Regions from separate parts of the Bradyrhizobium sp. DN3 genome, predicted to be linked through region 2. Evidence: predicted binding sites of a transcription regulator. Region 2 holds the regulator's gene; each other region holds the start of a gene.
What was found. The regulator PhoB, encoded in region 2, activates phosphate uptake and scavenging genes when phosphate is short. The targets are predictions, from matches to a motif close to TGTCATNNANCTGTCAT.
Positions count from the first base shown of each region.

Region 1 (9,897 bases), on a different contig from region 2:
GAGGCATCGTTGGTGACACCATAGATGGCCTCCAGCTGTTCGACCGTTTCGATCACCGACATTCCACACTCCTGGTTGCGCTGGTTATTCCTGCCAGCCGTCGTTCCTGATCACCCGCAGGAGCTGGCGGCCATGATACTCCGCGCTGCCGGCGTTGAGGATGGTGACATCGGCCAGCGCCTGCGCATGATCGACGCTGCGCGACAGCCGTTCCGCGATGTTGCCGTCGCTATGTCGCGCCCGCGCGGCAAGCCGTTGCGCCAGCACGTCCGGCGGCGCCGTGATCGCGACCACCACGACATTGGCATAGGTTTGGCGCAACGCGCCGATCACCGTGCGCGAGACGTTGACGACGACCGTGCGTCCGGCACGGATATCGTCGTTGATCTCGAGCGGCAGCGCGTAGCAATGTCCGTGCGCCTCCCAGTGCACGGCGAAATCGCCACGCTGCTGCGCGCGGCGGAATTCGTCGGGGCCGAGCGCGACATTGTCTTCGTGACCGGAGGATTCCCGCGTCACGACGCGGCGTGGAAAGACGATATCGTGATCCTCACCACACGCCGCCTGCGCCAGGCGCAGCAGCGTATCCTTGCCGGCGCCGCTCGGACCAATCACGAGCACCAGCCGCCCGGGTCCGATCGCGCCCGCTGCATCCTGCGCCATGGCCGCGGTTTCGCTCATGCGACGCGGCTCCCTTCGCGCCAGACGCTGCGGACGACGGGAACGCTGCCGGCAACATGCACGCGGATCAGGTCGGCGCGCTTGCCGATCGCGACCTCGCCGCGATCGGTGAGTCCGACTGCATCGGCAGGCGCCTTGGTCACTGTGCGAATCGCCGACGGAAGGCTGATCGTGGGCACATGCTCGGGCAGCTGCAGCGCACCCATCAGCAGGCTCGATGGGATGTAATCCGACGACAGGATATCGAGCAGGCCTTCACGCGCGAGATCGACGGCGGCGATATTGCCGGAGTGCGAGCCGCCGCGCACGACGTTGGGCGCGCCCATCAGGATATCGATGCCAGCCTGGTGCAGACCGCGCGCGGCCTCCAGCGTGGTGGGGAACTCCGCCACGGCGACGCCGTCGCGCACGGCGTCCGCGACGTTCTCCTCGGTGGTGTCGTCATGGCTCGCCAGCGGAATCTTGTACTGATGCGCCAGCGCCACGATCTCGCGCATGTTGGTCGCTGCATATTGCTTCTGGTACTCGAAGCGCTTTGCGAACAGCTCGTCGAGCTCGGCGTCGGTCTTGCCGCCGCCCTTGCCGCGATAATAGTCGCGCAGCTTGACCTCGTCGCGGAACTGGCGCTGGCCGGGCGTGTGATCCATCAGCGACATCAGCTTGACATCGGGACGGTCGATCAGCTCCTTGGCCTCCTCGACCACGCTCGGCATCGGGATTTCGCAGCGCAGATGCAGGAAATGGTCGGCACGCAACAGGCTGGCATCGCGCGCAGTCGTGATTGCGGCGGCGAGCACGCCGGCGCGGCCGTCGACTTCCTCCGCGCCGTCCTCGCGCCAGACCCGGAGCGAATCGAACACGGTGGTGATGCCTGATGTGGCGAGCTGGCCGTCATAGGAGATGACGGCGGCGACCGGATTCCAGAACACTTTTGGCCGCGGCACGTAATGCGCTTCGAGATGGTCGGTGTGAAGCTCGATCAGGCCGGGCATGATGAGGTCGCCGCCGGCATCCTCGGCTCCGGCGGGCGCCCTGCCCTCGCCGATCTCGGCGATGCGTCCGCCCGCGAGAGCAAGCCAGCCCTGCTCGATCACCCGGTCGGCCAGCACGATCCTGGCGTTGGCGATGACGGTGTCCTTGGCGTTCATATCCATTCCCTTCAGGCCGCGGCGGCGAAGCTGGTGACATCGACGATGCGGTCGGCAATCAGATGACGGATTTCGTCGTCATGGACAATGGCGACCATGGCGACACCCTGGCGCTTCTTTTCAGTGACCAGCTCGACCACGACGGCGCGGTTGGCGGCATCGAGCGAGGCGGTCGGCTCGTCCAGCAGCAGGATCGGCAAATCCGAGATGAAGCCGCGCGCGATGTTGACGCGCTGCTGCTCGCCGCCGGAGAAGGTCGCAGGCGGAAGCTGCCAGAGCCGCTCGGAGATGTTGAGACGATGCAGCAGGCTGCCTGCGCGCTGCTGTGCTTCAGCGCGCGCCAGGCCGTTGACGATCAGCGGCTCTGCGACCACGTCAATGGTGGCAACCCGCGGCACCGCCCGCAGGAACTGGCTGACATAGCCGATGGTAGAGCGGCGAACGTTGAGCACCTGTCGCGGCTCGGCACTAGCGAGATCGATCAGCGCGCCGCGATGGCGGATACCGATGCGGCCGGAGTCGCAGCGATAATTGCCAAAAATCATTTTCAGGATCGACGATTTGCCGGCGCCTGATGGCCCCGACAGCACGACACATTCGCCCGGGGCGACGTGGAAGGTCACGCCGCGCACGACCGGCAGCTCGATGCCGCCTTGCAGGTGCATCGTAAAGGTCTTCTGGGCATCGGCAACGTCGATCATTGCGGTCATTGGGAGGCTCATGGCGGGAGAATCGAGGAGACGAGGAGTTGCGTATAGGGCTCGCGGGGATCGTCGAGCACCTGGTCGGTGAGACCGGTCTCGATAACGCGGCCGCCCTTCATCACCATTACGCGGTGCGACAACAGGCGCGCCACTGCGAGGTCGTGGGTGACGATGATGACGGCGAGGTGCAGCTCGGCGACCAGACTGCGCAGGAGGTCGAGCAGGCGCGCCTGCACGGAGACATCGAGCCCGCCGGTCGGCTCGTCCATGAACACCAGCCGCGGTTCGGTGACGAGGTTGCGGGCGATCTGGAGGCGCTGGCGCATGCCGCCGGAATAGGTGCGCGGCGCATCGTCGATGCGCGCGATATCGATCTCGACCCGCGTGAGCCAGTCCGACGCGGTATCGCGGATGCGGCCATAGTGATTCCAGCCGACCGCCATCAGCCGCTCGCCGACATTGGCGCCGGCCGAGACCGCCATGCGCAGGCCCTGCGCGGGATCCTGGTGCACATAGCCCCAGTCGGTGCGGAACAGGAAGCGCCGCTCGGCCTCGCCGAGCGTGGTGAGATCGCGAGTGATTCCGTCGCGCATCCGGTAGGAGACCTGGCCGGCGCTCGGCGCGAGCTGGCCCGACAGCATTTGCAGCAGCGTCGACTTGCCGGAGCCGGACTCGCCGACGATCGCCAGCACTTCGCCGGGATAGAGCGCGAAGGAAACGTCGCGGCAGGCGGCGATGCGGCCGAAGGACTTGCTCAGCGCCTCCGCGACCAGCAGCGGCTGGTCGTTTTCGAGCGTATCGAGGTCAGCCAAGTCTTGATCAACCATGTGAGCCCGCTTTCTCCTTGTACGGCGCGGCGCTCAGGCTGCCGTGATGGCCGGCGGCCTGCCGGCCCTCACAATAATCGGTATCCGAGCAGACGAACATGCGTCCGCCCCTGTCGTCGGTGACGATCTCGTCGAGATAAGAATTCTCCGCGCCGCACAGCGCGCAGGGCGCGTTGAAGCGGTAGGGCTCGAACGGGTGGTCCTCGAAATCGAGCGACACCACCTGCGTATAAGGCGGGATCGCATAGATGCGCTTCTCGCGGCCGGCGCCGAACAATTGCAGCGCCGGACAATTGTCCATCTTGGGATTGTCGAATTTCGGCGTCGGCGAGGGATCCATCACATAGCGCGCGTTCACCTTCACCGGATAGGCATAGGCGGTCGCGATATGGCCGAAGCGGGCGATGTCCTCATAGAGCTTCACATGCATCAGGCCGTATTCGGCGAGCGCATGCATGCGCCGCGTCTCGGTCTCGCGCGGCTCGAGGAAGCGCAGCGGCTCCGGGATCGGCACCTGATAGACCAGCACCTGGTTTTCATTCAGCGCCGTCTCCGGGATGCGGTGACGGGTCTGGATCACGGTCGCATCAATCGTCGCCGTCGTCGTGGCGACGCCCGCGGTCTTGGCGAAGAACTTGCGGATCGAGATCGCGTTGGTGGTATCGTCGGACCCCTGATCGATCACTTTCAGCACGTCCTCAGGTCCCAGGATCGCTGCCGTCACCTGCACGCCGCCTGTACCCCAGCCATAGGGCATCGGCATTTCGCGGCTGGCGAACGGCACCTGATAGCCGGGGATCGCGATCGCCTTGAGGATCGCGCGGCGGATCATCCGCTTGGTCTGCTCGTCGAGATAGGCGAAATTGTAGGCGGGCGCGTTCATTCCGCGGCCTCCTTCATGGCATCGGGCGCATTTGCATCCACGAACTCCTGGCGCAGCTTGCGGAGCAGGCCGAGCTCGGACTGGAAGTCGACATAGTGCGGCAGCTTGAGATGCTCGACGAAGCCGGTCGCCTGGACGTTGTCCGAATGTGACAGCACGAATTCTTCATCTTGCGCCGGGGCGAGCGCCTCCTCGCCAAGCTCGCGGGCACGCAATGCGCGGTCGACCAGCGCCATCGACATGGTCTTGCGCTCGCTCTGGCCGAAGGCGAGGCCATAGCCGCGGGTGAAGCACGGCGCTTCCGTCGCCGATCCCTTGAACTGGTTGACCATCTGGCACTCGGTCAGCTCGATCGAGCCGAGCGGCACGGCGAAGCCGACGTCTTCGGCAAAGAATTCGACCTCGACCTCGCCGAAGCGGATCTCGCCGGCGAAGGGATGGTTGCGGCCATAGCCGCGCTGGGTGGAATAGCCCATCGCCAACAGAAAGCCTTCGTCACCACGCGCGAGATTTTGCAGGCGCAGGTCGCGGTCTGCCGGAAAATTCAGCGGCTCGCGGGTGAGATCGCCGACGCCGGCGCCGTCTTCGGCATGCGGCGAAGACTCGATCAGTCCGTCCCGGCCGAGAATATCCGTCACGCGCGGCGTCGCCGCGGTCGAGGCTTCGGCTGTCGCCGGCGCCTCCGGCACAAAGCCTTCGGCGAGCGAGGGATCAAGCAGGCGGTGGGTATAATCGAAGGTCGGCCCGAGGATCTGGCCGCCCGGAATGTCCTTGAAGGTCGAGGACACCCGCCGCTGCACGCGCATGGCGCCGGTGTCGACCGGCTCGCTCGCGCCGAAGCGCGGCAGCGTGGCGCGGAAGGCGCGGACCAGGAAGATCGCCTCGATCAGGTCGCCGCGCGCCTGCTTGATCGCGAGCGCCGCCAGTTCGCGATCATAGAGCGAGCCTTCGCTCATGACGCGGTCGACGGCGAGGCCGAGCTGCTCCGAGATCTGGTCGAGCGTGACTTCCGGAACGCTTTGGTCACCGCGCCGCGCATTGGCGAGCAGGCGATGGGCGTTCTCGATGGCGCGTTCGCCGCCTTTGACTGCGACATACATGCTTCAACTTCCCTTGTTCGCGACGCGCGCGGTGCGCGGAATCGCGACCACGGCATCATCGGCGACCAGCACCACATCGAGGCCGCGCGGAAACAGCGGCTCGTTGAACCGCAGGCGCTCGAACAGGTCGAACGGCTTGATCGACGCCTGGAGCATCGCGGTGCCGTCGATGCCGGGCCCCCGCAGCTCGAAGCTGCGTCCTGAGCCCAGACTCTCGACCTGGAGGATCAATGTGGTCGAACGATCCGGATATTCGCTGGTGCCGAGCGCGAAGCGCTCGAGCGGCGGAAGCGCGGCGCCGTCGCCGATCAGCGCAAAGCTCGCAATCGACGTGTCCTGCACCACGGGCGCGCCGGTGTGGAACTTGAGCCATTTCACCACGTCGGAACTTTGCGCCATGCGCGAATCGAGCCAGAGCGGCGTGTCGTGGTCGAACAGCGTCAGCGCGATCGCAGCGGTGCCGCGCATCATCGTAAGGGGCGTTCCAGCTGTCGGCACGATGCGCTGGACCGAACCCGGCCGCGCCATCGCGTCCATCACCGAGCGGAAGGTCGATTGCGCCGACAACACCTTGTCGGCAAAACCCGGCGGCAGTTCCGCAATCGTGGTCATGATCTCACCCCTCACCGCGCACCATGGTGTAGAACTCAACCTTAGTCGCGGCAGTCTGCGCCGCCGCCTGCTGGCGCTTCGTCATAAGCTGCTCGCGCAACGGCGCGATCACGTCGCGCTCGACGGCTGCGCCGAAATCGCTGGACTGCACCAGCGCGTCGCACAGCGCGATCAGCCGCGCCTTCTCACCATCGCGGCCAAGGGTGTAGCCGAAGCCGACCTCGCCGCTCGCAAGCCGCACCGCAGCGCGCGACACCGTGGCTTCGCCGAGGTTGAACGGGGCACCGTCGCCGCCGACCCGGCCGCGCAGCATGACGAGACCGTTTTCGCCTTCGCGCAGATCCTGATGGGCCGGCAGGGCTAAGTTGCGGAGGCGAGCGGCGATCTCGCCCGCCTCCGCGTGCGCCAGCACGGCCATCGCGGCCTTGCGCTGGGCTTGCTGGTTGTTGCGTTGGGTCACCGGTTCACCGACCTTGCCGATTCTAAGTTGTCTATGATACTAGACAACTTCATAGTGGAGCGCCATGACTGTTTCGTGACAAAGGCGTGATTTCTGGGCTAGGCTGACCGGCGATATGAGCATGCAAGACACTGCATCGTCGGGCGTCGCGCTGTGGCGCCTCGTTGCCGACGGCATCGAGCGCGGCATTGCCGACGGCCGCTTTGCCGCCGGCGACAAATTACCGGGCGAGATGGAGATCGCCGAAACCTACCGCGTGAATCGCCACACCGTGCGGCGCGCGCTGGCCGCGCTTGCCGAGCGCGGCCTGGTGCGGGCCGAGCGCGGCAGCGGAACCTATGTCGAGGCGCAGAAGCTCGCCTATCCGCTGCGCTCGCGCACGCGCTTCTCCGAGATCGTCGGCGCCGGCGGCCGCGAGCCGCGCGGCCAGTTGATCGAGGCATCCGACGATGTTGCAACCCGCGAGCTGGCGCGCGAGCTCGGCCTGAAGACCGGCGCGCCGCTGGTGCGAATCGAGGCGATCCGCCTCGCTGACCGCACGCCGATCTGCGTCTCCACCACCTGGCTGTCGGCGGAATTGTTTCCCGGCGCCGGCGCCGTGTTCGCCGCGACACGCTCGATGACGAAATTGCTGGAGCACTACGGCATTCGCGACTACCGCCGCGGCGCGACCCGGATCACCGCCGGCATCGTCGACGCGACCGACGCCGCCCGGCTCGATCTTGCGCTGGGACGTCCGATCCTGGTGGTCGATGCGACCGACCACGCTCTCGACGGCAAGCCGCTGGTGACCAAGCACTCGCGCTTCGCCGCAGAGCGGGTGGAGTTTCTGGTGGAGTCGTAGGGGACGCCTCTTCACCCTCTCCCCTTGTGGGAGAGGGTGGCTCGCCGCGTAGCGGCGAGACGGGTGAGGGGTATCTTTCCGGACACGCCAATTTGAGTTCGTGGAGACATACCCCTCATCCGGCGCTTCGCGCCACCTTCTCCCACAGGGGGAGAAGGGAAGAGGAGTACGCACCCACGCTCAGGCCACCGCCCTTCGCCCAATAATCGCAAACCGCAGCTTGCCCGAGACGAAATCGATCGCGGCCACCGCAACCAGGATCATCAGGATCAGGAACGACACCTTCTGCCATTCCAGCACGCGGATCTGCTCGGCGAGCTGCAGGCCGATGCCGCCGGCGCCGACGATGCCGATGATGGTGGCCGAGCGGGTGTTGGATTCGATAAAATAGAGCACTTGGCCGGCGATCACGGGCAAAACCTGCGGCAGCAGGCCGAAGCGGATCTCGTGCAGCGCGCTGCCGCCGGAGGCGCGGATGCCTTCGACCTGCTTCTGGTCGGCGCCCTCGATCGCCTCCGAGAACAGTTTTCCAAAGGCACCGAAATCCGACACGGCGATGGCAAGCACGCCTGCGAACGGGCCCAGCCCGACCACATTGATCCACACCAGCGCCCAGATCAGCGTGTCGACGCCGCGGATCGAATCGAGGAAGCGGCGAACCGGGAAGCGCAGGATGATTGACGGTACCACGTTGCGCGCGGCGAGCAGGCTCACCGGCAGCGCGAACAGCGCCGCCAGCGTCGTGCCGAGCAGCGCGATCGAGAGCGTCTCGCCCAGCGCTTTCAGATAGACCGGCAGCGAGGAGCCGGGATCGGGCGGAATCATCATCAGGCTGATCCAGCCGAGCTGGCTGAGGCCGGCGAGGAACCGCGACGGCGAGAAGTCGAGATCGACCAGGCCGTAGGTGAGGATCGCGAACGCCGCGACGATCATCGCGGGCGTTGCAAGCCGCGCCGAGGCCGGCCGGTCGAATACATCGGGGTAGCGCGCGCGGATCTCTCGTGTGTCGACCTGCTGCGGCTTCGTCACGTCCGCGCCTCCTTGCCGAACAGGCGGCCGCGCAGCCAGCCGGTGGTGATGTCGATGATGAAGACGGTGACGATGATGGTGAGCAGGATCGCGCTGACGTCGGAGTAATAAAACTTGCGGATGGCGACGACGAGCTCCTGGCCGATGCCGCCGGCGCCGACAAAACCCATCACCGAGGCTTCGCGGACGTTGATTTCGAAGCGCAGCAGCGCGTAGCTGGCATAACCCGCGGTGACCTGCGGCACGACGGCGAAGCGCATGCAGGAGAGCCAGCTCGCACCGGTCGAGCGGATGCCTTCGACCGGCTTCATGTCGGCGTTCTCGACGATCTCCGAGAACAGTTTTCCAAGCGCGCCGGTGGAATGGATCGCGATCGCGAGCACGCCCGCCATCGGACCAAGGCCGAAGGCGATGACGAACACCAGTGCGAACACGATGCCGGGAACGGTGCGGGCGAATTCGAGCAGGCGGCGCACGACGAAGCGCAGCCAGGGCGCGGGCGAGGTGTTCTCCGCCGCGAAGAAGTTCAGGGCAAAGGCGAAGGTCGCGCCGATCAGCGTGCCGACATAGGAGATCAGCAGCGTCTCGCCCAGCATCCTCAGCCATTTGCGCCAGCCCCACAGCCACTCGCCAAAATCGGTCCAGACCCGTTGGCCGCTGTCGAGCGTGAGGATGCGGTCGAAATAGCTGATGAAGTTGCCGAAATACGTGAACAGCGTGCGCAAATTCACTTCGGCGCCGATCGCGGCAAGAACCAGCGCTGCGGCAAAGATACCGGCTCCCAACAGGAGGCGCCATCGCCTGCGCGCGACCGCCTGGCGATAGGCGGCGTTGAGCACGGCAAGCTGCTGCTCGGGGAGGATCGAAACCGCGACGGTCATCTTGTCAGGGAGAGTGGCCTGTAAAAAGAGAAAGAGCCGGGTCCGTCGACCCGGCTCGAGTAGCTCGTCCTAAGATCAGGACGCCTTCTTCTTACGCAGCGCATCGACGAACTTGATCAGCTCGATCGTGCCATCCCAGTCCTTGGTGGTGGCGGGATGAAAGCCTTTCTTCTGGCCATCGGAGAGACGGTCGAATGCTGCCTTGTCCTTGCTCGGAGCGTCGAAGAACGCCTTGGCGATGGCGGCCTTGGCATCTTCCGGGAGATCCGAGTTGTAGGCGTAGGGACCGTTGATGATCGGCGCCGACTTGTGGATGATACGGAAGTCGTCCTTCTTCATTGCCGAGCCATCGGCATTCTTCAGCATGCCCTTGGTCAGCATCTGCGCGAGCGTGGAATCATCGTCGCTGGTCCACTGGTTGGCGGCAACGTCGACCGTGCCCTGCGCCAGCGCCAGCATCGCGTTCTCGTGGCTACCGGTGAAGACGACCTTGCTGAAATAGCTATCGGCATCGTGGATGCCCATCTTGTCGAGCTCGAAGCGCGGCACATTGTTGCCGGAGGTCGAGTTCGGATCGACGAGGCCGAGATTCTTGCCCTTGAGGTCATCGACCTTCTTGGAGGCGCTGCTCGCCTTGACGAAGAACACCGAATAGTAGCCGGTCGAACCGTCGGCGTTGATGTCGTTGGCGAAGGCATCGGTCTTGACGCCGGTCAGACGTGCGCGCG
Region 1 covers NZ_JAULLN010000026.1:6,328-16,224, reverse strand. The annotation lists gene AAE027_RS30730 (pyridoxamine 5'-phosphate oxidase family protein) at 1-62, opposite strand, end outside; gene phnN (phosphonate metabolism protein/1,5-bisphosphokinase (PRPP-forming) PhnN) at 85-681, opposite strand; gene AAE027_RS30720 (alpha-D-ribose 1-methylphosphonate 5-triphosphate diphosphatase) at 678-1,835, opposite strand; gene phnL (phosphonate C-P lyase system protein PhnL) at 1,841-2,539, opposite strand; gene phnK (phosphonate C-P lyase system protein PhnK) at 2,548-3,360, opposite strand; gene AAE027_RS30705 (alpha-D-ribose 1-methylphosphonate 5-phosphate C-P-lyase PhnJ) at 3,353-4,243, opposite strand; gene AAE027_RS30700 (carbon-phosphorus lyase complex subunit) at 4,240-5,343, opposite strand; gene phnH (phosphonate C-P lyase system protein PhnH) at 5,347-5,955, opposite strand; gene phnG (phosphonate C-P lyase system protein PhnG) at 5,960-6,373, opposite strand; gene phnF (phosphonate metabolism transcriptional regulator PhnF) at 6,531-7,259, shown strand; gene phnE (phosphonate ABC transporter, permease protein PhnE) at 7,440-8,288, opposite strand; gene phnE (phosphonate ABC transporter, permease protein PhnE) at 8,285-9,169, opposite strand; gene phnD (phosphonate ABC transporter substrate-binding protein) at 9,245-9,897, opposite strand, start outside.
Region 1: the regulator PhoB is predicted to act here: its motif matches at 6,480-6,496, upstream of phnF (phosphonate metabolism transcriptional regulator PhnF).

Region 2 (9,897 bases):
TTCGCGGCGAAGCGCGCCGACATCGATCCGGATTCCGCCGGCATTCTCGACCATCTGATCGAGACGGCGCTGCGCTGCCCCACCACCAATATCGAGGTCGTCGGGCATACCGATGCCGACGGCGAGGACTCCTTCAACCAGGCTCTCTCGGAGAAGCGCGCCCAGGCGGTGATCGATTATCTGGTCAAGGCCGGCCTGCCCGCCAGCCGCTTCACTGCGGTCGGCCACGGCAGCACGCAGCCCCTCGCCGGCAACGACACCGACGAGGGCAAGGCGCAGAACCGCCGCATCGAATTTCTGGTGAGGTGACGATGCCCTACCTCGTTTCGTTCCATATGGGTTGGCTGATCGGCTCGCTGCTGCTGGGCTTTTGCATGGGCTGGATCTCGGTGGTCCAGCGCGGCAACGGCACCTCGAAGGTGACCGCGCGGTGGCTTGCCGCCCTTGCCGCGGGTCTGGTCGCAGCTTCGTTGTCACACGTGGTCCCCGGTCGTTTCGGCTACTGGCTCGACCTCGGCCTGATCATGTTCGCGTGCTATCTCGTGGGTTGCGCCATCGGTGCATGGCTACGCGACCGGGTGGTCTCGCGAAGCGCGCCGCCGGCTGCCCTGTGATGTTGCCGTGCACCCTCACTCCCAGGCATGGCTGCGCGTCCGCCGTGGCCTTTCGGCGCTTCAGAAATCCGTGACCGGCATCGCCTCGATGCCCCTTTCAACAGGCCGGCGCGCCCCATAGATTGACGTCGGCTTAAGCCGCGACGGAACATTGTGCGGTTGAAATCATCAAAACTTCATGGCGTCTGCGCAGGATTGCCAAGGAGATTCGCGTCAAGCCTTGCCGCCGAAAGCGCCAAACCGTGCATCAGGAGCCCGCACCCCTGCCTAAAATATTGAAGGCACGTGTTTTTGTTCGAATTGGCGAATTCCACTTCGCCCGAAAACGCGCTAGTGGAAGGGCAGGGGGCATGCGCGATGCCGGAGCCGGCGGCGAGGGGTCGTTGAGTGCCGGTGCGTCGTCCGCCTGTCTGCCGGCCAACCTGGCCGCTGAAGCGTTGTTCGAGGTCTAGATGCTGGAAGCCATACGCAGGGCGACGACGTTTCTGCGCCAGAAGCAAATCCTGCATAAGCTTGGAGTTGTGATCAGCGTCGCGGTCATCGGCATCGCTTGCTATGTGCTCTACCACATGCTCCGCGGCATCGATCGCAACGAGGTTCTGGAGGCGATCAAGAGCACCGAGCCGAGCCAGATTGCGATGGCGGCGCTGTTCGTGGCTGCGGGCTATTTCACCCTGACCTTCTACGACCTGTTCGCCACGCGCGCGATCGGGCATTCCCACGTACCCTACCGGATCAACGCGCTCGCCGCCTTCACCAGCTATTCGATCGGCCACAATGTCGGCGCCAGCGTCTTCACCGGTGGCGCGGTGCGCTACCGCATCTATTCGGCCTACGGTCTGAACGCGATCGACGTCGCAAAAATCTGCTTCCTCGCCGGCCTGACCTTCTGGCTCGGCAATGCCGCCGTGCTCGGCCTCGGCATCTCCTACCATCCCGAGGCCGCCGCCGCGATCGACCAGCTGCCGCCCTGGCTGAACCGGGCGCTGGCGATGATGATCATCGTGGGGCTGGTCGCCTATGTGGTGTGGGTCTGGACCCAGCCGCGCGTGGTCGGTCGCGGGCCCTGGACCGTGGTGCTGCCGGGCGGCCCGCTGACGCTGCTCCAGATCGCGATCGGCATCGTCGATCTCGGTTTCTGCGCGCTCGCGATGTACGTGCTGGTCCCGGACGAGCCCAACCTCGGCTTCGTCGTGGTCGCGGTGATCTTCGTCTCGGCGACACTGCTCGGCTTTGCCAGCCATTCGCCCGGAGGTCTTGGCGTGTTCGATGCCGCCATGCTGGTCGGCCTCTGGCAGATGGACCGCGAGGAGCTCTTGGGCGGGATGCTGCTGTTCCGCGTCCTCTATTATCTGTCCCCCTTCGTTCTATCTGTAATCTTGCTGACGTTTCGCGAAGTTATCATCGGCGCACGTTCGAAGCGCTTGCAGCAGGCGGCGCTCAAGCTCGACCCCGGCCCGGCGCGTGAGGCCGCTTATGTGAGAGAGCGCAGCGACAGCGGCGCCTGAGCGGCGCAAGCCTTTAAGGAGAAGCCCTCCCCGATGGCGATCGACGCCCCATCTTCTCCCAACGCCCAGCCCTGGTCCGATCGGCTGCGGCACTCGACCATCATCCTGATCGCGGCGGCGCTGGCGCTGTCGGTGGTGGTCTCGCTCGGCGAATTGTCGGCGCTGCATGCCGCGATCGTGTTCCTCTGCATCGCAGCCGCGGCGCTGATCCCCTGGCGCCTGCACGATCCCACAGCCTCGCGCGACGATGTCAGGCGCATCAACCCGGTCGAGAGCGCGGCGGTGGCCGCCGTCGTCGCCGGCATGCCGGATCCTGCGGTACTGCTCGACCGCGCCGGCCGCGTCATCCATCTCAATGCCGCCGCCGCCCAGCTCGCGCCGGCGCTGCGCAGGAACGAGCTCGCCCAGTTCGCGCTGCGCTCGCCGGAGATCATCACGGCGTTGCGCGAGGCGATCGCGACCACCGAGCCGCGGCGCGCGACCTATCTCGACCATGTCCCGGTCGATCGCTGGATGGAGCTCATGATTACGCCGGTGCCGGTGCCGACCACCTTCGGCGGCGCCGACAAATGCATGCTGATGACCTTCCACGACCAGACGCCGCTGCGCCGGGTCGAGGAGATGCGGGCCGACTTCGTTGCCAATGCCAGCCACGAGCTGCGCACGCCGCTCGCCGCGCTGTCGGGCTTCATCGACACGCTCCAGGGCCAGGCCAAGGACGATCCCAAGGCGCGCGAGCGCTTCCTCGGCATCATGCACAATCAGGCCACCCGTATGGCGCGCCTGATCGACGATCTGCTGTCGCTGTCGCGGGTCGAGCTGTCGGCCCATGTCCGCCCCGACACCCTGGTCGACCTCTTGCCGATAATCCTCCAGGTCGCCGACGGGCTCGAGCCGCTGGCGCGGGAACGCCAGGTCGATGTCGAGACCGATCTGCCGGAAGCCCCCGTGATGATCGCGGGAGACCGCGAGGAGCTGCTTCGCCTGTTCGAGAACCTGATCGAGAATGCGCTCAAATACGGCGCCTCGGGCGGACGCGTCATCGTGTCGCTGACGTCAAGCGCGGCCACTGATGGATCTCAGGAAATCCGGGCCATGGTCCGGGATTTCGGCCCGGGCATCGCGCCGGAGCACCTGCCCCGGCTGACCGAGCGCTTCTATCGGGTCGACGTCGGCGACAGCCGCTCGCAGGGTGGAACCGGGCTCGGATTATCGCTGGTGAAACATATTCTTAACCGGCATCGCGGCCGGCTCCTGATCGAAAGCGTACCCAAACAGGGCGCCACTTTTACCGCTTGTTTTCCCCAGGCCAGGCCTCCGGCTTCGACGTGAAAATCAAGCGATTCCAATCGCTTGAGGGTGTCATCCAGCTGTCACGAAACCTTCGTAAAAGCACAGCCGACCGCTCCTAAAGGGGCGGCGCGGGGAGCGCGATCGGGCGCGGATGGCGCTTCGCTCCCCTGTATGGAGACCAGCATGAATTTCCTCAAGACTATCGTCGCTGCCGGCTTGGTCGCCGCATCGACGACGGCGGCGTTTGCAGCCGACATCACGGGTGCCGGTGCGACATTCCCGTTCCCGATCTATTCGAAGTGGGCTGACGCCTACAAGAAGGAGACCGGCAACGGTCTGAACTACCAGTCGATCGGCTCGGGCGGCGGCATCAAGCAGATCCAGGCCAAGACCGTGACCTTCGGCGCCAGCGACGCGCCGCTCAAGGCCGAGCAGCTCGAGAAGGACGGCCTCGTCCAGTGGCCGATGGTGATGGGCGCCATCGTCCCCGTCGTCAACCTCGAGGGCGTGAAGCCCGGCGAACTGGTGTTCGATGGCGAGACGCTGGCCAACATCTATCTCGGCAAGATCACCAAGTGGGACGATGCCGCGATCAAGAAGCTCAATCCGAACGTGAAGCTGCCCGCGGAGGCGATCACCGTGGTCCGCCGTTCGGACGGTTCGGGCACCACCTTCAACTTCACCAACTACCTCTCCAAGGCCAGCGCGGACTGGAAGAGCAAGGTCGGTGAGGGCACCGCGGTCGAGTGGCCGGTCGGCGTCGGCGCCAAGGGCAACGAAGGCGTGTCGGGCAACATCAGCCAGACCAAGAACTCGATCGGCTATGTCGAGTACGCCTATGCCAAGCAGAACAAGCTGACCTACACCGGTCTCGTCAACAAGGCCGGCAAGCCGGTGCAGCCGACCGTCGAGGCCTTCCAGGCCGCCGCCTCCAACGCCGACTGGGCCAAGGCTCCTGGCTATTACGTCATCCTGACCGACCAGCCCGGCGACAAGTCCTGGCCGATCACGGCGGCGACCTTCATCCTGATGCACAAGTCTGCGACGGACAAGGCTGCCTCCCAGGAAGCCATCAAGTTCTTCCGCTGGGCCTTCAAGAACGGCGGCAAGGCGGCTGAAGAGCTCGACTACATCCCGATGCCGGACAGCGTCGTCCAGCTGATCGAGAAGACCTGGGCTGCCGAGATCAAGAGCTGAAGCGAATGTCCCGGGACGCGCTGCAGCGTGAAACGCTGCTGCGCAGCCCGGGACCCACAAGAACCGGGCCCCGGATCAGCGTCGCACCGCTTCGCAGCTCGCGCCGCATCCGGGGCACAACTCCGGCAACAAGCGTATAGAGAACGGGTACAGGGGATCGGCGTGGCAGAGATGGCTGTTCAGAGCGATGTAATCGACGACGCCGGACCGTATGACCGCGCCAAGGCCTTGAGCGCGTTCAAGCTCGGCGACGTCACCTTCTACTGGATCACGCGGCTTTCCGCGATCTCGGTGCTGCTGATCCTCGGCGGTATCATCATTTCGCTGATCGTCGGCGCCTTCCCGGCGATCAAGGAATACGGCCTGTCGTTCCTGTGGACGCAGCGCTGGGCGCCTTCGGCCGATCCGCCCGTGCTCGGCGCGCTCGGGCCGATGTACGGCACGCTCGTCACCTCCTTCATCGCGATGCTGATCGCCATTCCGGTCGGTCTCGGCATTGCGATCTTCCTCACCGAGCTCTGCCCGCAATGGCTGCGCCGCCCGATCGGCATGGCGATCGAGCTGCTCGCCGGCATTCCGTCGATCATCTACGGCATGTGGGGCTTCTTCGTGCTGGGCCCGTTCCTGGCCAACACCTTCCAGCCCTTCATGATCAGGGTCTTCGACGGCGTTCCGGTGCTGGGGGCAATCTTCGCAGGTCCCCCGTCCTATCTCAGCCTGTTCAATGCCGCGCTGATCCTCGCCATCATGGTGCTGCCCTTCATCACCTCGATCTCGGTCGACGTGTTCAAGACGGTGCCGCCGGTGCTGAAAGAGGCCGCCTATGGCGTCGGCTGCACCACCTGGGAAGTCGTCCGCAGCGTGGTGATCCCCTACACCCGTGTCGGCATCATCGGCGGTGTCATGCTGGCGCTGGGCCGCGCGCTCGGCGAGACCATGGCGGTGACCTTCATCATCGGAAACTCGTTCCGGATCTCCTCGTCGATCTTCGCACCGGGCACCACGATCTCGGCCGCGATCGCCTCCGAGTTCGCCGAGAGCGACGGCCTGCACCAGTCCGGCCTGATCCTGCTCGGTCTGCTCCTGTTCGTGCTGACGTTCTTCGTGCTCGCGGCCGCGCGGCTGATGCTGCTGCGTCTGGAACAGAAGGCGGGGAAGTGACATGAACCCGATTTACGCACGCCGCCGCCGCACCGACATCGTCATCCGCGGGCTCTGCATCGCCGCCGCCGCCTTCGGCGTCACCTGGCTCGCGCTGATCCTGATCACGCTGCTCTACAACGGCCTTAGCGGCCTGAACCTCCAGGTCTTCACCGAGAACACGCCGCCGCCCGGCTCCTCCGAAGGCGGCCTGCTCAACGCCATCGTCGGCTCGCTGATCATGACCGTGCTCGGCGTCGGCATCGGCGCGCCACTCGGCTTGTTCGCCGGCACCTATCTCGCCGAGTACGGCCGCAACGACAAGCTGACCTCGGTGATCCGCTTCATCAACGACATCCTGTTGTCGGCGCCCTCGATCATCATCGGCCTGTTCATCTACGGCGCCGTGGTGGTGCCGATGCGCGGCTTCTCGGCGATCGCGGGTAGCCTCGCGCTCGCCGTGATCGTCATCCCCGTGGTGCTTCGCACCACCGAGGACATGCTGCTTCTGGTGCCGAACGCGCTGCGCGAGGCGGCCTCCGCGCTCGGCCTGCCGCGCTCGCTGGTGATCAAGCGCATCGCCTACCGCGCCGCGCGCTCCGGCCTCATCACCGGCGTGCTGCTCGCCACCGCCCGCGTCGCCGGCGAGACCGCGCCGCTGCTGTTCACCGCGCTGTCGAACCAGTTCTTCAGCCTCGGCCTGAACAAGACGATGGCCAACCTGCCCGTGACCATCAACAATTTCGTGCAGAGCCCCTACGCCTATTGGAAGCAACTCGCCTGGAGCGGCGCGCTGCTGATCACGCTCACCGTGCTTGCCCTGAACATTGGCGCCCGCATCCTCGGTGCCGAGAGGACCGCAAAATGACCGACCTGTCCGTATCCGTGAGTTCCAACGCTCACCTGGCCTCGCATCCGCTGCCGGAAGCGCCCGCCAAGGTGACGGTGCGCAACCTCAACTTCTATTACGGCGAGCATCACGCGCTGAAGAACATCAACCTGACGCTCGGCACCAACCGCGTCACGGCGTTCATCGGCCCGTCGGGCTGCGGCAAGTCGACCCTGCTGCGCATCTTCAACCGGATGTACGACCTCTATCCGGGCCAGCGCGTCACCGGTCAGCTGATGCTCGACCAGACCAACATTCTCGACCCCAAGCTCGACCTCAATCTGCTGCGCGCCCGCGTCGGCATGGTGTTCCAGAAGCCGACGCCGTTCCCGATGACGATCTACGAGAACATCGCCTTCGGTATCCGCCTCTACGAGAAGATCTCGAAGTCGGAGATGGACGACCGGGTCGAGAAGGCGCTGCGCGGCGGCGCGCTGTGGAACGAGGTCAAGGACAAGCTCAACGCTTCGGGCCTGTCGCTCTCCGGCGGCCAGCAGCAGCGCCTCTGCATCGCCCGCACGGTCGCGGTGCGGCCTGAAGTGATCTTGTTCGACGAGCCCTGCTCGGCGCTCGATCCGATCTCGACCGCCAAGGTCGAGGAGCTGATCCAGGAACTGTCCGAGAACTACACGATCGCGATCGTCACCCACAACATGCAGCAGGCGGCGCGCGTCTCCGACAAGACCGCCTTCATGTATCTCGGCGAACTGATCGAGTTCGACGACACCAGCAAGATCTTCACGTCGCCGAGCGACCGGCGTACGCAGGATTACATTACCGGCCGGTTCGGCTGAGGAGACGGGACATGGGTACTGAACATACCGCAAAGGCCTTTGACACCGACCTCCAGGAGCTCACCCGCCTGGTCGCCGAGATGGGCGGCATCGCCGAGCGCATGATCGTCGATTCCGTCGACGCTCTGATCCGCCGCGACGTCGCGCTCGGTCAGCGCGTCGTCACCACCGACGCCGAGCTCGATGCGCTGCAGAAGCGCATCGAGGAGCGCGCCGTGCTCACCATCGCCCGCCGCCAGCCGATGGCGGTGGATCTGCGCGAGATCGTCGGCGCCATGCGCGTCGCCACCGATCTCGAGCGCATCGGCGACCTCGCCAAGAACATGGGCAAGCGCGTTGCGGCGCTGGAGACGGACTTCCATCCGCTAAAACTGTTTCGCGGCCTGGAGCACATGACCGACCTCGTGCAGCAGCAGGTCAAGTCGGTGCTGGACGCCTATGCCGCGCATGATCTGCCGGCGGCAATGGCGGTGTGGAAGGGCGATGAGGAAGTCGACGCCATCTGCACCTCGCTGTTCCGCGAACTCCTCACCTACATGATGGAGGATCCGCGCAACATCTCGTTCTGCATCCATCTGATGTTCTGCGCCAAGAACATCGAGCGGATCGGCGACCACGCCACCAACATCGCCGAGACCGTGTTCTACATGATCGAGGGTCAGGCGATCACCGACAAGCGGCCGAAGGGCGATATGACGACCTTCGCCACGACGGTACCGAATACCTGAGGGAGCGACGACAACATGGGCGCACGCATTATGGTGGTTGAGGACGAGGAAGCTCTCACCGAGCTTCTCCGTTACAACCTCGAAGGCGACGGCTATGACGTGGAGACGGTGATGCGCGGCGACGACGCCGACACCCGCCTCAAGGAACACATCCCGGATCTGATCGTGCTCGACTGGATGCTGCCGGGACTGTCGGGCATCGAGCTGTGCCGGCGGCTGCGCACCCGTCCCGAGACCAAGCAGCTCCCGATCATCATGCTCACCGCGCGCGGCGAGGAGAGCGAGCGGGTGCGGGGTCTTGCGACCGGCGCCGACGACTACATCGTCAAGCCGTTCTCGGTGCCGGAGCTGCTCGCGCGCGTGAAGGGCCTTCTGCGGCGCGCAAGTCCGGAGCGGCTCGCCACCGTGCTCGCCTATGGCGACATCGAGCTCGATCGCGACAAGCGCCGGGTGGCGCGCTCGGGCCGGCCGATCGATCTCGGCCCGACCGAATATCGCCTGCTGGAGTTCTTCCTGGAGCATCCCGGCCGCGTGTTCTCGCGCGAGCAGCTGCTCGACAGCGTCTGGGGCCGCGACATCTATATCGACGAGCGCACCGTGGACGTCCATATCGGCCGCCTGCGCAAGCTGCTCAATCTCGGCCGCGAGCAGGACCCGATCCGCACCGTCCGCGGCGCCGGCTATGCGCTGGATGATCGGTTTGCGAAAGCGGAGCAGACGTAAGGCGTTTGGTGGGGATGAGTTAGCGAGCTGTCGCCCCAATTTCCGTGTCGTCCCGGCGAAGGCCGGGACCCATACCGCGTGATCTATCGATTGGGCGCGGTCTTGATTGCACGGTGCAGCCGCATCATTGAGAGTCTTCGCCAAATGGCATTCGGTGGCTATGGGTCCCGGCCTTCGCCGGGACGACACCGATCATGTAGAGCCGCGATCGCACGACGGCTCATTTCTGGCCTCAGAACGAACTCACCGCGTGCTCGGCTTGGCCGGCGCCCGCCGGCGATCCGCGGCCGGCTGATAGGCGACGCGCGAGTGCTGGGCACAGTAGGGCAGGCCGGACAGCGCCCTGCCGCCGCAGAAGAAGAAATCCGGGCTCGAGGGATCGCCGACCGGCCAGTGGCAGGTTGCCTCGTTCAATTCCAGCAGCGACAGCCGCTGGCTCATCGGCACCACGTTGTCGTAGGTGACCGGTTCGACCTCCACCTCGACCTCGAAGGCCTGCGCCAGCGCGGTGTTGCCGCGCGAGATCGGCCGGGTCACCCGCATCATGTGCTGTGCTGGGCGCGCCTTGCGCGGCCGCGGCGCGGCCGAAGATGGGCTCTTGGCGCGGCCCGACAGGCCGAGCCTGTGCACTTTGCCGATCACGGCATTGCGGGTCACATTGCCGAGCTCGGCCGCGATCTGGCTGGCCGAAAGTCCGGCCTCCCAGAGCTTTTTCAGCTGCTCGACGCGATCGTCGGACCAGGTCAAAACCGTCATTGCACCCTTTCCCTCGCTGCGCGCCGCCATCCTGGGGCCTCACAGCGAATGCCTAAGCCTTGAAAAACCCGTGCCGCCAGAATCCCTTAAGGCTCGCCGGGCGCGCTACTGACGCCCGAACGTTTACGCCGGTACATGAGGACTTAGAGGATCAGAACCGCTGCACGAGATGTCGTATCTGACAGGCCAAACGCTACAATATGGCGTGACTCCCGCGCAAGAGTCCGCCGACTCGCTTCCACATGTTCCGTGGTG
Region 2 covers NZ_JAULLN010000060.1:3,872-13,768, reverse strand. The annotation lists gene AAE027_RS38960 (OmpA family protein) at 1-309, shown strand, start outside; gene AAE027_RS38955 (hypothetical protein) at 312-614, shown strand; gene AAE027_RS38950 (putative bifunctional lysylphosphatidylglycerol flippase/synthetase) at 1,067-2,122, shown strand; gene AAE027_RS38945 (ATP-binding protein) at 2,156-3,454, shown strand; gene pstS (phosphate ABC transporter substrate-binding protein PstS) at 3,599-4,612, shown strand; gene pstC (phosphate ABC transporter permease subunit PstC) at 4,784-5,773, shown strand; gene pstA (phosphate ABC transporter permease PstA) at 5,775-6,620, shown strand; gene pstB (phosphate ABC transporter ATP-binding protein PstB) at 6,617-7,435, shown strand; gene phoU (phosphate signaling complex protein PhoU) at 7,447-8,163, shown strand; gene phoB (phosphate regulon transcriptional regulator PhoB) at 8,179-8,886, shown strand; gene AAE027_RS38910 (GcrA family cell cycle regulator) at 9,130-9,642, opposite strand.

Region 3 (9,897 bases), on a different contig from region 2:
CCGGCACGATTGCGGGGGCGATGCCGCGCCGGTTGCGGGCGCGACGGGCCGCCACGAATCATGGCGGCGGGCCGTGGCGCTTGCTGCTGTTCCACGGTCGCGCTACGACAGGCCATGGCGGTGTCCTCAAGCAAATGCATCCCGCGATGACGACCCCGGTCGCGCTCACCATCGCCGGCTCCGATTCGAGCGGCGGCGCCGGCATCCAGGCGGACCTGAAGACTTTTGCCGCTCTCGGCGTCTATGGCGCCTCCGCCATCACGGCACTGACGGCGCAGAACACGCGCGGCGTCACCGGCATTCACGCGGTGCCGGCGGAGTTCGTCACCGCACAGATCGATGCGGTGTTTTCCGATCTCGATGTCGGCGCGGTGAAGATCGGCATGGTGGCCCAGGCCGCCAGCATCGAGGCGATCGCGGCCGCGCTGTCGCGCTGGGCGCCGCGCCACGTGGTGCTCGATCCCGTGATGGTGGCAACGTCAGGCGACCGGCTGCTGGCCTCCGAGGCCGTCGAAGCGTTGCGCACGAGACTGATACCGCTCGCCTCGGTGATCACGCCGAACCTGCCCGAGGCCGCTGCGCTGCTCGAGGAGCCCGTGGCGGAAAGCGAGGCCGAGATCGAAAGCCAGGGGCGCCGCCTGCTGGCGCTCGGCTGCCGCGCAGTCCTGGTCAAGGGCGGGCACGGCGCGGGCGCGGAGAGCATCGACTATCTGATCGATGCCGACAGCACCATCGCGCTCGCCGCGCCGCGCCTCGCCACCAAGAACACCCATGGTACCGGCTGCTCGCTGTCATCGGCGGTCGCGGCGGGGCTCGCCAGGGGCGAGGAGCTCGAGCAAGCGGTGCGCAATGCCAAGGCCTGGATCAGCGCCGCGATCGCGGCCGCTGACCGCTTCAGCGTCGGGCATGGCCACGGACCGATCCATCATTTCCACAAGTTTTACTGACGCGGGCTCGCTCAACCTCTCCCGCTTGCGGGAGAGGTCGCGCCGAAAGGCGCGGGTGAGGGCTCTCTCCACTCGGGGGTCATCGCTTGAGGAGGCAGCCTCACCCCAACCCTCTCCCGCAAGCGGGAGAGGGAGCGCACTTGCCTCGTGGGTTCCAGCGGGAATCTGGTCTTGCGGAGACCGTTGCGGCGCGATGTCGCCTGATTGTCGCATGCGACTGATATTCGCGGGCAGGGCGAGGCAAGGCGTGATTCGTATTTGAAGGTGCCTCGAAGGTTCAATCGGTCATCCCCCTGTCACGGGACATTGTTACAGGCTGGCGCATGGGAAGCTACGATGTGAGTGACGAGAGCCCGGAGCGGCGCTTTCGCACGTTGTTCATCTCCGACGTTCATCTCGGAGCCCGCGGTTCTCAAGCCGACCTTCTGCTCGACTTCCTGCGCTACCACGATGCCGACACCATCTATCTCGTCGGCGACATCGTCGACGGCTGGGCGCTGAAATCGAGCTGGCACTGGCCGCAATCGCACAACGACCTGGTCCAGAAGCTGCTGCGCAAGGCGCGCAAGGGCGCCAAGATCATCTACATTCCCGGCAATCACGACGAGTTCCTGCGCAACTATTACGGCACGCATTTCGGCGGCATCGACGTGGTCGAGAACACCGTCCATACCGGCGTCGACGGCAAGCGCTATCTCGTCATCCACGGCGACATCTTCGACCTCGTGGTGCAGAATGCGCGCTGGCTCGCCCATCTCGGAGACAAGGCCTACGACTTCGCGATCCAGATGAATCGCTTGGTCAATTTCTTCCGCCGCCTGTTCGGCGTGCCCTATTGGTCGCTGTCGCAATGGGCCAAGCAGAAGGTCAAGAACGCCGTCAACTATATCGGCGCGTTCGAGCAGGCGCTCGCCGCCGAAGCGCGGCGCCATGAGGCCGACGGCGTGATCTGCGGCCACATCCACTATGCCGTGATCCGCGACGAGGCCGGCATCCGCTACATGAATTGCGGCGACTGGGTCGAGAGCTGCACGGCCCTCGTCGAGCACGACGACGGCCATTTCGAGATCATCACCTGGGCGGATCATTTGCAGAAGCCCGCACAAGTCCCGCAGGTCGCGGCAAGAGCTGCCTGATGAGAGCTGCCTGATGCGCATCCTGGTCGCGACCGACGCCTGGCACCCGCAAGTCAACGGTGTGGTTCGGACGCTGGCCAAACTCGCTGACGCCGCCGAGGGGCTCGGCATCGCGTTTACGTTCCTGACGCCGCAATCGTTCCGCACCTTTGCGATGCCGAGCTATCGCGATGTGCGCCTCGCGATGCCGCGTCCGGCGCGAATTGCAAGGCTGATCGAAGAGGCGCGCCCGGACAGCATCCACATTGCGACGGAGGGGCCGATCGGCCTGATGGTCCGCCGTTATTGCCGGCAGCGCAGGCTGCCGTTCACGACCAGCTTCCACACCCGCTTTCCCGAATATGTCCGCGCCCGCGTGCCGGTGCCGGGCTCGCTGATCTGGCGCGCGCTGCGCCGCTTCCATGCGCCCAGCCGCGCCGTGATGGCGGCAACGCCCGCGCTCGCCCGCGAGCTCGGCGAGCGCGGCTTCGACAATGTCGTGCTGTGGCCGCGCGGCGTCGACACCCATTTGTTCCACCCGCGCGCGATCGACCTCTGTCTGCCGGCGCCGGTGTTCCTGTCGGTCGGCCGGGTCGCGGTGGAGAAGAATCTCGAGGCCTTTCTCGACCTCGATCTGCCCGGCACCAAGGTGATCGTCGGCGACGGTCCGGCGCGTGCCGCGCTCGAACAGGCCTATCCCGATGCGATCTTCCTCGGCGAGAAGCATGGCGAGGCGCTGGCGGAAATCTATGCTGCGGCCGACGTCTTCGTGTTCCCGAGCAAGACCGATACGTTCGGCCTGGTCCTGCTGGAAGCGCTCGCGAGCGGCCTGCCGGTGGCGGCCTTCCCCGTGAAGGGTCCCCGCGACGTGATCGGCAATGCGCCGGTCGGCGTTCTCGATCACGATCTGCGCAGCGCCTGTTTCGCCGCGCTCGACATCTCCCGGCAGGACTGCGTCGCGTTCGCCGCCAATTACACCTGGGAGGCTTCGGCCAGGGCTTTCGTGGCTAGCATCGAGGCGGTCGGCGCGGTACTGCCGGGCCGGAACGGGGCGGAACAGCCACGCTTCGTCGCCTGACGGGGAAAATCCTCGCGGGGAGGTGTCTTGCCCGCGGCTCGTCGGCCGCGATAAAGTCGGCCATGACCGAACAGCTCCTCCCGGTCGGCCCCGCCGACATCGATGCCGCAGCGCGCGTGATCGCGCCTTACGCCATCCGCACCCCGCTGTTGTCTTTTCCCGTGCTCAACGAGCGCGTCGGCGCAAAGGTCTTCCTGAAGCCGGAAATGCTCCAGCGCACCGGCTCCTTCAAGTTCCGCGGCGCCTTCAACAAGGTGTTCTCGATTCCGCAGGACAAGCGCGCCGGCGGCGTCGTCGCGTTCTCCTCGGGCAACCACGCCCAGGGCGTGGCGGCCGCGGCAAAAATCCTCGACATGCAGGCGACGATCGTGATGCCGGCGGATGCGCCGCTGTCCAAGCGCGAGCGCACCAAATCCTACGGCGCAGAGGTCGTGCTGTACGATCGCGACCGCGACGACCGCGAGGCGATCTCGCGCGGCATCGCCGAGAAGCGCGGCGCGACACTGGTCAAGCCGTACGACGATCCCTTCGTGATTGCGGGGCAGGGCACCGCCGGCCGCGAGATCGCGGAGGACATGGCGGGCCTCGGCCTTGCCCCCGACATCGTGGTCGCGCCGGCCTCCGGCGGCGGCCTGATCGCGGGCGTCGCAACGGCGGTGAAGGCGCGCTATCCGCTCGCCGAGATCGTGGTCGCCGAGCCCGAGGCGTTCGACGATCACGGCATTTCGCTGACCGCCGGCCATCGTGAGCCGCATCCGCCGGCGGGCCGCACCATCTGCGATGCGCTGATGGCCCTGATGCCCGGCGAGATGACCTTTGCCATCAACAGCAAGCTGCTGGCGCGCGGCGTCACCGCATCGGACGCCGAGGTGGGCGCCGCGGTGGCGTTCGCCTATCGCGAGCTGAAGCTCGTGGTGGAGCCGGGCGGCGCCGTGGGCCTTGCCGCGCTGCTGGCGGGACGTCTCGACGTCGCCGGCAAGAACGTCGTCATCGTGCTCTCCGGCGGTAATGTCGATGCGGAGTTGTTCGCCGAGCTGGTGGCTTGAGTTTGGTTGAAATGGTGCGAGCCGCAGTCCACCTCTCCCGAAGGGAGAGGTCGGATCGCATAGATAGATGCGATCCGGGTGAGGGGTTACGGTCTCAGCGAGCGTTGCGGCCCCTCACCCGGATTGCTGGCGCAATCCGACCTCTCCCCGCCGGGGAGAGGTAAGGCCGGCACCGTGCCCGTCCTCATCCAGTCATGACGAGAAGAAAGGGGCAGAGCGTTGCCGCTCTGCCCCTTCTGGGTGTTTGTCGATCTTGTGGTTCGAACTTTCCGCTTGCTCGGTGCAACCTCTCCCGCTTGCGGGAGAGGTCGGCACGCAGTGCCGGGTGAGGGCTTTTTCCTCTTGGGGATTGTCCCGTTGCGGAGAGACCCTCTCCCCAACCCTCCCCCGCAGGCGGGGGAGGGAGCGCACCTTCCTCGTGGCGATCAGTGCATGAAGTTCCGGCGATTGTTGCCGCCGCCCGTGCTCGGCGCCTGGTTCATCGACTGCCGGAAGTTGTTGCCGCTGTTGACCATGCGGTTCGGCGTCGTGTTGAGCTGCGGACGGTTGGTCTGCACGTTGTTCTGCACCTGCACCTTGTTCACCGGATTGTTGTTGAGCTTCACGATACCGGTGTTGCCGTTGTTGATGCGGATCGGCTGGTTCTGGGTCTGAACGGGCTTCACATCGATAGTCGAGCCACCCTTGCCGACATTCACCGGCATGCTCACGATCTTGCCCGGCTTGCCGTTGGCGTTGCTGGCATTCGGCTTGGTGTTGGTCACGGGCAGCGTCACGATCTTGCCGGTGCCACCAGTGTTGTTGCTCGCGTTGGTCGGCGCAGGCAGGGTGACGATCTTGCCCGGGGTCTGCGACGGCGTGCCGTTCGGCTGGTTGTTGCCTGAGGGCAGGTTGATGATCTGGCCACCATTGCCGAGCTTGCCGATGACGTTGCCGTCGATCGGCTTCTGCACGACCGGCAGATTGCCGTTCACTTGCGCGCCGCCATTGCCCTGCTGCATCAGCGGCATGTATTTGGGCTGGCCGAGATTGCCGATCTTCAGCGTGGGGGCGATGTTCTGTGGCGCCAGGAACTTGGTCGCTTGCATCAACGGGATCTGCTTCGGCTGCGCCTGCAGTTTCAGCGCGACTTGCGCATAGGGGCTGTTGCCGTAGCTGTCATAGAAGCTCTTGTAGCCGAGCGGCGAGTTCGTGAGCACGGCCTTGTGCCAGGCCTGCGTGAGCAGGAGGTTGTTGAGCAGCCAGCGGATGTGGTCGCACAGCGGGTCGTGCGGGTACATCTGGATGAACTCCTGATAATATTCCGGCCGGCCCTCGGACACCACGTAGTCATAGGCCTGGCGGGTCGAGCGGCTCGGCAGGTTGGAGGCCATCTGCACCACCGGCGCTTTTACCGGCGGCCGATTGGCGGCAACGGCGGTGTCGCCGAAGAAGGTGAAGTCCGAGGTCAGCGACGAGCTCTCCCACGGAATCTGCGCACCGCTGGTGGTCTGGTTCACCTGCAGGCGCACGCGCTTGAACAGCTGCTCGATCGGCACGTTGGGCTCGCGCGCGACGTTCAGGAACGCCTGGGTGTAGGGGCTGTGGCCGCTGGTGCCGTCGAGCGCTTCGGCGCCCGGCGCGGTCGAGTAGCCGACGATCGAGCCGTTCGGCGCATCGACGATGGCTAGGCCGCGGCCGGCGTCGTTGACTTGGGGGAACGGGTTGTTGCGGCAGGCATCGAGGATGACGATGCGCATGCGGCTCGGGATCGTCTCCAGCGTCGACATCACGTCGACCAGACGCACCGAGTTGTTGACGAGCTCGGTCGGGCTCGACACCTTCGCATCGACGGGTACGAGATAATTCTCGCCGGCGAGCTGCACGCCGTGACCAGCGTAATAGACCATCGCCACCGTGTTCGGACCGCGCGAAGCGACCTTGGCGGAAAAGTCCTGCACCACGCGCAGCATGTCGTTCTGGGTGAGGTCGGTCGCGGCGACCACTTCGAAACCGGCCGAGTTTAGGAACTGCGCCATCGATTGCGCGTCATCGTCGGGGTTCGCAAGTTGCGGCGCGTTCTGGTAGTTCGCATTGCCGATCACCAGCGCCACCCGCTGCTCCGGGCCTTGCAGCGCGGTGGGAGCCGGCTGGGCCGGGGCGACTTGCGCGGAAACGGGCCCGCAAGCGAAGCCGAACAGGCTTCCCAGGAGGCCGGCAGTCATCAGGAAAGGCTTTAGGCGGAACATGGCGTGCTCCTTTGCCACTCATCTCGATGCGAGATTGGTTGCGAGCAAGCCTGACCGCGTTCGATTCCGGCGTCCGTGATCCCTATCACGATGGTAAGTTGCGTGATCTGAATCACGCTTGGAACCTGCTATGGTTGGGGATCGATTGGGAGGATGGCCTCCGCGCAATCGATCGACTATTGTCGATTCATGTCGCGCATTGTGTGTCTATTCGTTGCTGTCATCCTGTCTCTGCTGCCCGCCGCCGCGCCCGCCGAGCCCGTTCAGAAGCGTCCCAAGCCGGTCTGGCGCGGCTACGGCTTCCTGCCGGGCTATCGCCAGCCGCTAAGCAACAGCATTCCGCTCTACAAGCAGAAGGACGCGATGCGTCGCTTGTCGCGCGCCGACCGGCGCCACTGGTACATCGACCCGGTCCCTCAGTATTACCGCTGGGATGGCGAGTGGCACTATTTCGGCCGCCCCGGCTTCGGCGGTGGCCGCTACAATGGCGGCAGTTTCGGTCCATGCTGGACGCGGACGCCGATCGGGCCGATCTGGAATTGCGGGTGACGAGGGGACGCGACGCAGCTAGCCCGTCATTGCGAGGAGCTCTTGCGACGAAGCAATCCAGACTGTCTCCGCGGAGGGATTCTGGATTGCTTCGTTGCGCTCGCAATGACGGTGTGGCGAGAGCGTGCTCTCTTACGAGAAAAACGCGATCTTCTCGGCCTGGGTCATGCGGCGGATCGGCGCGAGCGGGTCGTTGGCGGCGGCGCGGGGTTTTTGCAGGATGCCGCTGGCGAGGATGGTGGCGCCGAGCGAGGGCTCGGGCAAGGACGTGGATAAGGGCGAGGGCATCGGCAGCGTCGCGCTCGGTGCCGCGGCGAATGTTGCTGTGGCCGCCATGGTCGGGGCCGGCTGCTCCATCACTTCGGCAGCGGCTTCCGCAATGGCGTCGGTGAGGCGCGCGAGCGAGTCCATCGCGATCGGCGCGTCCGCGGCGGGCTCTTCCGCGACCGCTGCGACGACCGGCTCTGGCGCGATCGGCTCCGGCGGCTCCGCTGCAACGGGAGCTGCGATCTCCGCAGCCGTCGGCTCCGGAGCGACCGCTTCCATCTCCACCGGCTCGATGATCTCGTCGAACTCCGGATCGGGCGCGGCCATCTCCAGCGCGATGGCCTCAAGGATGGCTTCGTCTTCGGCTTCCGCGGCGGCGTCGAGCGAGAACTCGTCGCTCATCTCCGCGAGGGCGGCGGGCTCAGCGGCCGGCTCTTCAAAAGCGACGTCTTCATCCGCCGCTTTTTCAAGTGCAGCTTCTTCAACTGCTGCCTGGCTTTCGGCGACGATCTCGGGCGCGATTGCCTGCTCGGCAACGGCGGAAGTATCAGTGACGCCAGCTGCTTCGACCTCGGGAGCGGCGGCGATGTCCTGCGACGTCTCCGTAAAAGCCACGGGGCCTTCGCTCGCCGTCGCGCCAAGCGCGACCTCCGAATGCGGCGCTTCTGCCGCGGATGACGGTGCCTCCTGCCTGGGAGCCGGCGCGGCCTGCGGCGTTGCGCCGCCGTCAAGCTGCTCGACCCGATCCTTCAGTAGATCGAAGGCCGCCTTGAGCTCGACACGGGGGTCGATGGTCGAGATCTGTCCGCAGGCGGCCTCGATGGAGGCGAGCTGCGAATCAATGAGGTCGCAGATTCGCCCGTCGGCGCCGATCTCGCGCCAGCGCCAGGAGATCTCCTTGATGATGCGCACCCCGCGCGGAATCGGCGCAAGGCTCGCCTCGATCGCCGCGGAATCGAACGCCGCGATTGCGATCGTCTCGGCCTCGCGGATGGCGCGTCGGATCTCGATCAGCGCCTCGGGCAGGCGGTCCTCGACGACGGGTTGTCGCTGTGCCGCAAGGGTTTCTTCGATCTTCGCGACCGCATCGAGCACCATGCGCGTGTCGGCGTTGCGGTTGCGCTTGGCGTATTCGCCGAGGAACCAGCGGCCGCGCGCGGTCTCCATGAAGGCTTCGCGGATCGCGTCGTAATCCTGCTCGTTCGGCTCGGCCGCGCGGGCAGACATGGGCGAGAGGGCGAATGCTTCGTTGGCCATGACAATCTCGTCGCGCAAATCACCGCGCGTTACTGTAACGATCACCACGATATCGACCGAATCGCAATTGGTTTGATGCAGTCCGAATCACAAATCCCCATCGCGGCAGCGAAGAAGCGGCGATTCGCCGTGAGTCTTGCGCTGTTCTATTCGGCTGTGTTCGCGGTCTCGGGCACGCATTTGCCGTTCTTCCCGGTTTGGCTGAAGGCGATCGGCATCGACGCGGCCTGGATCGGGCTCATCAACGCGCTGCCGGCGATCACACGCTTCACCACGCTGCCGCAAGTGACCGCCTTTGCCGAAAAGCGCCAGGCCATTCGCACCGCCATGATGGTGTCGGTGCTGGCGACGGCGATCGGCTTTACCGCGGTCGGCTTGCAGCAGCAGCCGCTGGCGCTGCTCCTGATCTATGCGCTGACCTGCGTGATGTGGACGCCGACGACCCCACTGACCGACGCCTATGCGCTGCGCGGTGTCGCGCGTTACGGGCTCGATTATGGGCCGTTGCGGCTGTGGGGCTCGGCGGCGTTTGCCGCCGGCTCGCTCGCCTGCGGCTATCTCGTCGACAGCATCGCGCCGCGCGACCTGATCTGGGTCATCGTCGCATGGGCCGCCGTTGCGGTTCTCGCCAGTCTGCTGCTTCAGCCGCTCGACGATGTCAGGCGCAAGACCACCGAGACGCATGCCGGCAAGGCGCTGCTGCGCGATGTCGGCTTCTGGGCGATCATCGCCTCAGCGGCGCTGATCCAGGGCAGCCACGTCGCCTATTACACCTTCTCGGCCATCAACTGGCAGCTCCATGGGATCAGTGGGCTGACGATCGCGGGGCTGTGGACGCTGGGCGTGATCGCCGAGATCGTCGTGTTCGCGCTGTCGCCGCGCTTCTCGCTGCATCCGTCCACGATGATGGCGATCGGCGGAGCGAGTGCGGTGGTGCGCTGGATCGTCACCGCCAACGAGCCGCCGCTGGCGCTGCTCGCGATCGTGCAGCTCGGTCACGGTCTCAGCTTCGGCATGACCATCGTCGGCACCATGAATCTCCTGGTGCAGCGCGTGCCGCCGCATCAGATCGCGCGGGGGCAGGGCTATTACGCCGCGTGCAACGGTCTATTGGGCGCAACGACCTCGATCGCGTCAGGCGCGATCTACGCCCATATCGGCGACGGCCTGTACTACGTCATGGCCGCGATGGCCGCTGCCGGTGCGCTCGTGATCTGGTCGGCGCGGCACCGGCTCAAGCCTCATCCCCACAGCGAGGCGTCCGGCGGATAGACCAGGCTTTCGTCGTAACGCAGGCCGTGATCGCGATCGCGCGCCAGCAGCAGCGGGCCGTCGAGATCGACGAAGCGCGCCTGCGGCGTGACCAGCATCGCAGGTGCCATCGACAGCGAGGTCGCGACCATGCAGCCG
Region 3 covers NZ_JAULLN010000028.1:52,236-62,132, forward strand. The annotation lists gene thiD (bifunctional hydroxymethylpyrimidine kinase/phosphomethylpyrimidine kinase) at 147-947, shown strand; gene AAE027_RS32010 (UDP-2,3-diacylglucosamine diphosphatase) at 1,271-2,083, shown strand; gene AAE027_RS32015 (glycosyltransferase family 4 protein) at 2,097-3,140, shown strand; gene AAE027_RS32020 (threonine/serine dehydratase family protein) at 3,203-4,186, shown strand; gene AAE027_RS32025 (caspase family protein) at 4,612-6,414, opposite strand; gene AAE027_RS32030 (hypothetical protein) at 6,604-6,963, shown strand; gene AAE027_RS32035 (hypothetical protein) at 7,096-8,487, opposite strand; gene AAE027_RS32040 (MFS transporter) at 8,563-9,759, shown strand; gene dgcA (N-acetyl-D-Glu racemase DgcA) at 9,729-9,897, opposite strand, start outside.
Region 3: the regulator PhoB is predicted to act here: its motif matches at 1,231-1,247, upstream of AAE027_RS32010 (UDP-2,3-diacylglucosamine diphosphatase).